DNA from 4 places in the Streptomyces sp. NPDC086777 genome. Region 4 is predicted to be linked to each of the others. Evidence: riboswitches for the same ligand, from Rfam matches in the RefSeq annotation. Region 4 holds a riboswitch; each other region holds the start of a gene.

Region 1 (2,195 bases), on a different contig from region 4:
GCGACTCCGCCACCCCCTCCGCGAGCGCGAGCACCGGCAGTGACTCCAAGGCCGACGCATCCGGCAAGTCGAACAAGACGGGCAAGTCGGAATCCTCCGGCTCCGATTCCGGCTCCGGCGCCTCGAAGGCGAGCGAGAGTCCCGTCATCTCCGGGTCCGACAAGTCGGACAGTTCGTGGCGGACCGGCGGTTCCTGGAGCCTGGTCGACACGGGCGCCGTGAGCGGCGGCGGCAAGCACCGCGGCGACTCGGCGGACGAAAGTGTGACAAACGGTCAGAGTGACACCTCCTCCGGCCGGCATGCCTCCGGTGGCGGCGACACCTACACCGTCCACGACGGCGACACCCTCGCCTCCATCGCCGACTCCCTTGGTCTCGACGGCGGATGGCGCGCGCTCTATGCCGCGAACAAGGCCGACATCGGCTCCGACCCGAACGCCATCGCCCCCGGTCAGACCCTGAAACTCGGTACCGAATAGGGCGAAAGGCGGCGGGAGTTGGCGCCCCGCTTCGGGCTGAATGTCCGTTCTGGTGAAAGTGTGGGATGAGTCTCAGAAGCCCTGATCATCTTTGAAATTCACCTGATCGCCTGTTTACGGTCGAGGCCGCTCGTCACCACGAGCCCCGGCCGTCGCAACGCCGAGTCCTGCCAGCGGCCACCCGGGAACAGTCGTCGCGTCATGCGCCGTAGGCAGGAGCGGGGGACCCAAGGTAAGTGCCGGGACCGGTGGTTGAGGCCGCCGATCCGGCTCGGGGTGAAGCCGCGCACCGACACACGGGTGTGCGGCCGGGCAACTCAACCGGCCCGAACCCGACAGCTCACCTCGCAGGCGTCGGTGAGGGGATCGATCCATGCTGTTCTCCGGCAAGGGCAAGCACCGTCGTCCGTCCAAGGCCGTCCGCGCCATCGCTGTCGCCGGTGTCACCGGCGTCGCCGTCGCGGCCCCGCTGATGGCGGCCGGCAGCGCCTCCGCCGCCACCGCCTCCGAGTGGGACGCCGTCGCCCAGTGCGAGTCCGGCGGCAACTGGGCCATCAACACCGGCAACGGCTACTACGGCGGTCTGCAGTTCTCCGCCTCGACCTGGGCCGCGTACGGCGGCACGCAGTACGCCGCGCAGGCCAACCAGGCCACCAAGGCGCAGCAGATCGAGATCGCCGAGAAGGTCCTCGGCGCCCAGGGCAAGGGTGCCTGGCCGGTCTGCGGCACGGGCCTGTCCGGCGCCACCTACACCGGCAGCGGCTCCAGCAGCTCCTCCAGCTCCAGCTCGTCGGGCAGCAGCACCAGCACCCGCTCGACCGACACCCAGGCCGCCTCCCGCTCCGCCGAGCGCCCGGCCGCCAAGAAGACCGTCACCACCCCGGCCGGCAAGAAGGTCAAGAAGGGCGACGGCGAGTACAAGGTCGTCAAGGGCGACACCCTCAGCTCGATCGCCGAGAAGCACAAGGTCAAGGGCGGCTGGCAGGCGCTGTTCAAGCTGAACAAGGACATCGTCGAGGACGCCGACTTCATCTACCCGGGCCAGCAGCTGCACCTGAAGTAGGACACCTGACGCAGCCCGCGGAGCGGCCACCGAAAGTGCTGGGCGATGCCCAGCCGAACCACAGCTCCCCCATAGCCGTGGTCCCCATAGTGGAGACCACGTGAGGGTCACCCCCGTCCCCCACGGACCCCCGTCCCGGTGCGTTTTCCCCCGAACGCACCGGGGCGGGGTTTCTCTTTGCCGCCGGGCCGCCGTCCCCTTCTTGGCCCGCTCTTCTCCCGTTCTTCATCGGGACCCCCTTTGTTCCGCACGTGAACAATGAGTACCGTCTGTATGTCCACGGGCCGGTCGGTCGTGCCGGCCGACGGCCCCGGGACGGTTAGGCTCTAGTCGCAAGGCTGAGCAAGGGCCGACGAGGCCCGCGTGCGCCCCGCACAACCAGCGTCACATCCCAAGAAGGAGATGCTCGTGCCGTCCATCGACGTCGTCGTAGCCCGGGAAATCCTGGACTCCCGAGGCAACCCCACGGTCGAGGTCGAGGTCGGCCTCGACGACGGCAGCACGGGTCGTGCCGCCGTTCCGTCCGGCGCCTCCACCGGTGCCTTCGAGGCCATCGAGCTCCGTGACGGCGACCCCAACCGCTACCAGGGCAAGGGTGTCGAGAAGGCCGTCCTCGCCGTCATCGAGCAGATCGGCCCGGAGCTCGTCGGCTA
Region 2 (2,195 bases), on a different contig from region 4:
CGACGACCTGTGGTGCGCGCCGATCAGCAAGGTGCTGCTGCGGCACCACACCCTGTCCGACGACGAACTGGCGACGATCGCCCGCTCGGTCGTCGGATCGCTGGCGACGGTCACGATGTCGGGGCCGGGCACCGTCGAACTGCAGCCGTGCGGCGTGACCAAGGCGACCGGGCTCGCACTGGCCGCCGACCGGCTGGGCCTGAGCCCCGGGCGGGCCATCGCCTTCGGTGACATGCCCAACGACATCCCGATGTTCGAGTGGGCGGCCCACGGGGTGGCGATGGCCAACGCCCACCCCGAACTCCGGGCGGTCGCCGACGAGATCACCACGTCGAACGAGGACGACGGCATCGCCGTCGTCCTCGAAAGACTCTTCGACTGAAGCGGGACGTCGATCAGTACGCGCCGTGCACGTTGTCGATCGAGCCGTACCGCGCGGCGGCGTAGTTGCAGGCGGCGGTGATGTTCGCGACCGGGTCGTAGATGTCGAACGACGTGCCGTCCACGTGGTACGTCTTGAACGTCGGGTCGATCACCTGGAGCAGGCCCTTGGAGGGGATGCCGGCGGCCGCGTTGGAGTCCCAGAGGTTGATGGCCTGCGGGTTGCCGGAGGACTCCCGCATGATGTTGCGGTGGATGCCGTCGTAGGTGCCCGGGATGTTCTTCTCGGCCATGATCGCGAGCGACTCGCGGATCCAGCCGTCGAGGTTGTTCGGGTACCCGGCGAGGGTCGTGGAGGCCGTCGTGGTGGAGGAGCCGGCGGCGGACGCGGTCGTCGCCCCGATGAGGGGGAGAGCGAGGACGGCGGCACCGGTGCCGACGACGGTGAGGGTGCGGACGATGGGGTTACGGCGGGGACGGCGGTGCTGGGCGGCAACAGACATGGCGAGGTTCCTCTCCGTCGCCTGCGAGGTGAGCTGTCGGGTTCGGGCCCGGGGAGTGCCCGGCCGCACCGCCGGAAGGCGATACGACTTCACCCCTAGCCGTTCCGGAACGACGTCTGTTCTGCGGCGTCGGCCGCCCGGTCCGGCGACTTACCTGGGTCCCCCGCTCCTGCCGTGCGAATGAACTCGTCGATGGGTCACTACGGGCGGCGGCAGGATTCGGCGTCCGCCCGGCGAGGCGGAACGTATGCGAGAGCACATGTCCGGAACAAGAGCCTGATGCACACAACGTGCCGATTGGCCTTGATCCGCGGCGTATGAACCGCTTGATCCTTTGCGAGTGCCAACCCTCAACTGGCCCACAGGGGAAGGGAAGGGGGGTCGCTTCAATGCCTTGTGGCATTTGAGGGCACGTGACCTACTTCACGAATCCGCAATAGCGGCAAATCGGACATGAGGGATTCGCGGAATCCATCCTTTCCCCGGTTCGGGCGGAAAGCTTCCCTGCTCGCATTCGCACGGATTGCCGCCCGCGGAGGCGTGTGAGGCGGCCCTTAGTGTAAGTAATTGCTATCAATAGTCCGAATTGCCGGATTGGGCGGATTCTTGGCGGGTGGGGCAGAGGCCAGGGCTTCGTCAACTTCCGAAGCCCTGGCTACGCGCGCGTGCCGGTGGCCCGGCCCAACGGAGAGGTCATGGCGGGCGATTGGCAGGTCGGGTGACGGGGGCTGACGCGCGCCTGGGTGATTCTCGTCACTTCGCAGGGGGAGGGGTCCGGAACTGGTGGCCACCGGTGTGCGTGTCCACCGTGAGGACGGAACCTCCCCTGCGGTGCGCGTCGTTGTCATGACGGCCGCCCGGGCGGGAACCCGAGAGGGTGGCGGCCATGGGAATGCGGACAGGGGGAACACGAGTCGAGGATGCGCAAGCCGAGGGGGCGTAGGTCGACGGAACGTGGAGGTCGCCGTGCGTGGTCCCGTGGAGAGCGGGTGTGCGGGCGGGGGCGGGGTGCCGCCGTTCGCGCATCGGGGGCCCCGCCGGCTCGGGTGGACGGTGCGGAGAGGTACGCCCGGGCAGGTGACGGCGGCCGAGGGGGCTGGGCTCGTTTCCGGGTGGCGGCCGTCCGGAGGCTCTCCGCCGGACGGGCCCGGGTGTCACCCCGGATCCGGACCCGGCGCGGAGACCGGTGCTGCGACGACTGCGGGACACGGCCTGGATCGCGGTTCGGGACAACTGCGCGCACTTCCTGTTAAGTCAGTGGATGTCAGGTCGTATCGGCTGATCAAAAACATAACGGTCGTGATCCGATAG
Region 3 (2,195 bases), on a different contig from region 4:
CCCGGTACGAGGCGGCCCAGGAGGGCACCTTCATCGGCGGCGACCTGTACGCCGTCCAGGACACCCCGTACGGCGTGCGGCTGGTCGTCGGCGACGTCCGCGGCAAGGGGATGGGCGCGGTCGCCGCCGTCGCCGTGGTCATCGGCGCCTTCCGGGAGGCCGCCGAGCAGGAGGCCACGCTGGAGGCGGTGGCCGGCCGGCTGGAGCGGGCGCTGGCACGTGAGGGCATCCGGCGCGGCGGCATCGACGCACACGAGGGGTTCACCACCGCCGTACTCGCCGAACTCCCGCACGGCGACGGCACGCTCCGGCTCGTCAACCGCGGCCATCCGCCGCCCCTGCTGCTGCACGGCGACGGCGAGGTGCGCCCGGTGCGGGCGCCGGAGGCCGCGCTGCCGCTCGGGATGGGCGAGCTGGGGGCGTGGCCCGACCGGGCGGCCGAGCACGCGTTCCCGAGCGGCGCCACGCTGCTGCTGCACACCGACGGCCTCTCCGAGGCGCGGGACGCGCACGGCCGGTTCTACGACCCGCAGCGGCGGCTGACCGGCCGTACCGCCGCCGCCCCCGGCGCCCTGGTGGCCCGGCTCGCGGCCGAGGTACGCCGGCACACCGGCGGCGGCATGACGGACGACATGGCGCTGCTCGCCGTACGACGGCCCTGAACGGCGGGCGGTCACGTTCGGTGTCCGGGTGACGTCCCTGCGCATGACAACTGAGACACCATCAAAACCTGTGTGACTCCTGAGCTGAGCGGCGCGCACCGCCGACTCGACCGATTTCGACCGGTCGTGGCAGGTAAGTCCAAACCTTGAAAGCTTAATGATCAAGACGAACGGCTTGGAATCTGGCCGCCGCGTCTATTAACGTTCGATAACGCAGCGCGGTCGTCCCAGCCGTCACCCGCGACGGCTCCGTGCGCACGCGCCGAATCCCGCAAGGGAACCGGGGAACCACCACCTTGGGGTGAATCGCACGTCAACCGCCGGGTACGAAACGGCCGTTATACGCGCGTAGGAGACCTTCCCGCTCCGAACCCGTCAGCTAACCCGGTAGGCGGCGGAAGGAAAGGAGTGCGCCCGCGTGGCGTCCAACCCGCCTGCTCCGACAGCCCCGTTCGTGCCCAGCCAGCGCCGGCCCGAGACCTTCGCCTACGGCGGCTACCGCGCCGACGAGGGCCCCTTCGAGGAGTGGAACCCCACCGAGGAGTCCCTCTCCGCGGCGCGCGGCCGGCACCGGGTCGCCAAGCAGAAGGGCGGCGGGCTCGCCCGCAGCTCCACGGTTCTCGGCGTCGGCGTCATAGCCGCCGTCGGCGCGGGCGGCATGGCCAGCGCCAACACCGGCAAGCCGCCGGTCTCCATCTCGCTGCCCGACCTGCCCTCCTCGGTCGATGCCCTGCTCGGCGAGGGCAGCGGCCACCAGGCCACCCAGACCGCGCTCAGCAGCGTCACCACGACGACCGCCACCGACGCGGACTCCTCTTCGTCCGACGCCGGCGAGGCGCTGCGCAGCCGGATCATCGCCCAGGCCGCACAGCAGCAGAGCCAGCTCGACACCAAGGCCGGCGCCAAGGCCGTCGCCGCCGCCGACAAGGCGATCGCGGCCGCCGAGGCCAAGGCGGAGAAGGCGGCCGCCGCCAAGGCCGCCGACGCCAAGGAGAAGGCCGAGGCCTCCGCGAAGGAGAAGGCCGAGCAGGCCCGCCTCGCCGAGCTGGCCAAGCAGTACACGCTGCCCGTCGTCTCGTACACGATCACCGGCACCTTCGGTCAGGCCGGCTCCATGTGGTCCTCCGGGTACCACACCGGCCTCGACTTCGCCGCGCCCACCGGCACGCTGATCAAGGCCGTGCACAGCGGCACGGTGACCGAGGCGGGCTGGGCCGGCTCCTACGGCTACCGCACGATCATCACCCTCGACGACGGCACCGAGCTGTGGTTCTGCCACCAGTCCTCGATCGGCGTCAAGGTCGGCCAGAAGGTCGCCACCGGCGACGTCATCGGCCGGGTGGGCGCCACCGGCAACGTGACCGGCCCGCACCTCCACCTGGAGGTCCACCCGAACGGCCAGGCCACCGCCATCGACCCCATGACCTGGCTGCGCGGCAAGGGCCTCAACCCCTGATCCGGACCGCCGCGCTTCACAAGATCTTCGTGTCGCGTCGGCATGGGGTGCCGGGGAACGCGTGTTGAAGTGAAGCA
Region 4 (2,195 bases):
GCCACCGCGGTCGTCGTCGGCGACCTGACCGGCATCGACCTGGACGAGCTGCTCGGCGAGACCCTGGGCGCCTGGCGCGGCTCCACCGCGCAGCCCCGCCCGGTCCCGGCGGTGACCGCCGACGACACCGGCCGGGTCGTCGTCGTGGACCGCCCCGGCGCCGTCCAGACCCAGCTGCTCATCGGCCGCGTCGGCCCCGACCGGCACGACCGCGTCTGGGCCGCCCAGGTGCTCGGCACCTACTGCCTGGGCGGCACCCTCACCTCCCGCCTGGACCGCGTCCTGCGCGAGGAGAAGGGCTACACCTACGGCGTCCGTTCCTTCGGGCAGGTCCTGCGGTCCGCCCCCGACGGCTCCGGCGCCTCGATGCTCGCCATCAGCGGCTCCGTGGACACCCCGAACACCGGCCCGGCCCTGTCGGACCTGTGGGCGGTGCTGCGCACGCTCGCCGCCGAGGGCCTCACGGACGCCGAGCGTGACGTGGCCGTGCAGAACCTCGTCGGGGTGGCGCCGCTCAAGTACGAGACGGCGGCGGCCGTCGCGGCCACCCTGGCCGACCAGGTCGAGCAGTACCTGCCCGACGACTTCCAGGCCACGCTGTACCGCCAACTCGCCGCCACCGGCACCGTGGAGGCCACCGCGGCGGTCGTGAACGCCTTCCCGGTGGACCGCCTGGTGACGGTCCTCGTCGGGGACGCGGCGCAGATCAAGGAGCCCGTGGAGGCGCTCGGGATCGGCGAAGTAACGGTCGTCACGGCCGAGTAGCGGCACGCGCGTGTGCGGAGCCCTGGTGACCGCCTGGCCACCAGGGCTCTGGAATGTCCGGATTGGGGCGGAGGTTGCCTGTCTGCCCTGTGGGATGCGCGACAAAAACGGTGATTCGTTTGAGCATTGAAGGCGGGCCCTCGTAGGTTCTTCCGGGCTGTCCGTCAGACATCGCGCCGCGTCCGCGGCACCGGACAGCCATCGCCGAGTCCCCGTACGGCGCGAGCCAGGGGAGCCGGGGACCCATGCAGTCCCTGGGGTGAATCGGGCGCCCGCGCGTGTCGCGAGGGGGCCCGTAGGAGACCTTCCTGCTCCGAACCCGTCAGCTAACCCGGTAGGCGAGAGGGAAGGAAAGGACCAGCCTCTACATGGCGTTCATGTGCGCCTCCGGGAAGCACCGTCGTCCCGGCCGGGTGAAGCGCACCACCGCGCAGGCCGCCGGTATCGCGGCCCTCACCACCACGGGTGTGATCGGCACCGTCTCCGCCGCCCCGGCGCTCGCCGCCGAGAACTCCGTGGAGCAGACCGGCCTCACCCCGGTCATCACGATCAGCGACTCCGTCGCCGAGCAGATCGACGCCCAGGCCGCCGCCCAAAAGGCGGTCGCCGAGCGCAAGGCGGCCGAGGAGGCCGCCCGCAAGAAGGCCGCGGAGCAGGCCGCGAAGGAGCGCGCGGCCAAGGTGCGCGCCGCCCGCGAGGCCGAGCGCAAGCGCCTCAACACCTTCGTCGCGCCGATCAGCGACTCCTACGTCTCCACCGGCTACGAGACCGGCGGCTCCCTGTGGTCGTCCGGCTCCCACACCGGCATCGACTTCCACGCCGCGAGCGGCACGGTCGTGCACGCGGTCGGCGTCGGCACGGTCGTCTCCACCGGCTGGGGCGGGGCGTACGGCAACGAGATCGTCATCAAGATGGCCGACGGCATGTACACCCAGTACGGCCACCTCTCGTCCGTCGGCGTCTCGGTGGGGCAGAAGGTCACCCCGGGCCAGCAGATCGGCCTCTCCGGCGCGACCGGCAACACGACCGGTCCGCACCTCCACTTCGAGGCCCGTACGACCCCCGAGTACGGCTCCGACGTCGACCCGGTGGCCTACCTGCGCAAGCACGGCGTGAACGTCTGAGAGAGCTGGACGCGGGTCCGGTGCCGAGAACGACGAGGGGGTTGCGATGCGTGCGCCGGGCGCGGGTACGTCGTGGCTGGTCGCCCAGTTCCCCGCGCCCCTTTCAGGGGCACTGTGCTTGACGCCCCTGAGAGGGGCGAGAGCAACCCCTACGCACCCGCACCCGTCCGGCGACGACAACCCGTGAGATCTTCCGAAGCCCCGGCCTCTGCGCCGGGGCTTTCGTCGTTTTCGTGCCGCCACTGTCCAAAATATATCCCTGGATTCCGGCCCCCCTTCGGAAATTCCGGCTCATTGCAATAGAGT

The links. Region 4 has a riboswitch for cyclic di-AMP ahead of AB0472_RS24835 (M23 family metallopeptidase). Riboswitches for the same ligand answer to the same signal wherever they lie in the genome.
Region 1: linked by a shared signal. The riboswitch ahead of AB0472_RS40265 (transglycosylase family protein) and the one ahead of AB0472_RS24835 (M23 family metallopeptidase) in region 4 are both predicted to bind cyclic di-AMP.
Region 2: linked by a shared signal. The riboswitch ahead of AB0472_RS32385 (transglycosylase SLT domain-containing protein) and the one ahead of AB0472_RS24835 (M23 family metallopeptidase) in region 4 are both predicted to bind cyclic di-AMP.
Region 3: linked by a shared signal. The riboswitch ahead of AB0472_RS04980 (M23 family metallopeptidase) and the one ahead of AB0472_RS24835 (M23 family metallopeptidase) in region 4 are both predicted to bind cyclic di-AMP.

What each region holds. Positions count from the first base shown of each region.
Region 1 covers NZ_JBFBJI010000048.1:41,193-43,387, reverse strand. Annotated here, with positions in the region: gene AB0472_RS40270 (transglycosylase family protein) at 1-479, shown strand, start outside; cyclic di-AMP (ydaO/yuaA leader) riboswitch at 674-848, shown strand; gene AB0472_RS40265 (transglycosylase family protein) at 853-1,542, shown strand; gene eno (phosphopyruvate hydratase) at 1,945-2,195, shown strand, end outside.
Region 2 covers NZ_JBFBJI010000028.1:46,824-49,018, reverse strand. Annotated here, with positions in the region: gene AB0472_RS32390 (HAD family hydrolase) at 1-382, shown strand, start outside; gene AB0472_RS32385 (transglycosylase SLT domain-containing protein) at 396-884, opposite strand; cyclic di-AMP (ydaO/yuaA leader) riboswitch at 890-1,086, opposite strand.
Region 3 covers NZ_JBFBJI010000003.1:22,081-24,275, reverse strand. Annotated here, with positions in the region: gene AB0472_RS04985 (PP2C family protein-serine/threonine phosphatase) at 1-662, shown strand, start outside; cyclic di-AMP (ydaO/yuaA leader) riboswitch at 913-1,073, shown strand; gene AB0472_RS04980 (M23 family metallopeptidase) at 1,081-2,118, shown strand; gene AB0472_RS04975 (aldo/keto reductase) at 2,195-2,195, shown strand, end outside.
Region 4 covers NZ_JBFBJI010000018.1:57,041-59,235, reverse strand. Annotated here, with positions in the region: gene AB0472_RS24840 (pitrilysin family protein) at 1-765, shown strand, start outside; cyclic di-AMP (ydaO/yuaA leader) riboswitch at 958-1,121, shown strand; gene AB0472_RS24835 (M23 family metallopeptidase) at 1,134-1,889, shown strand.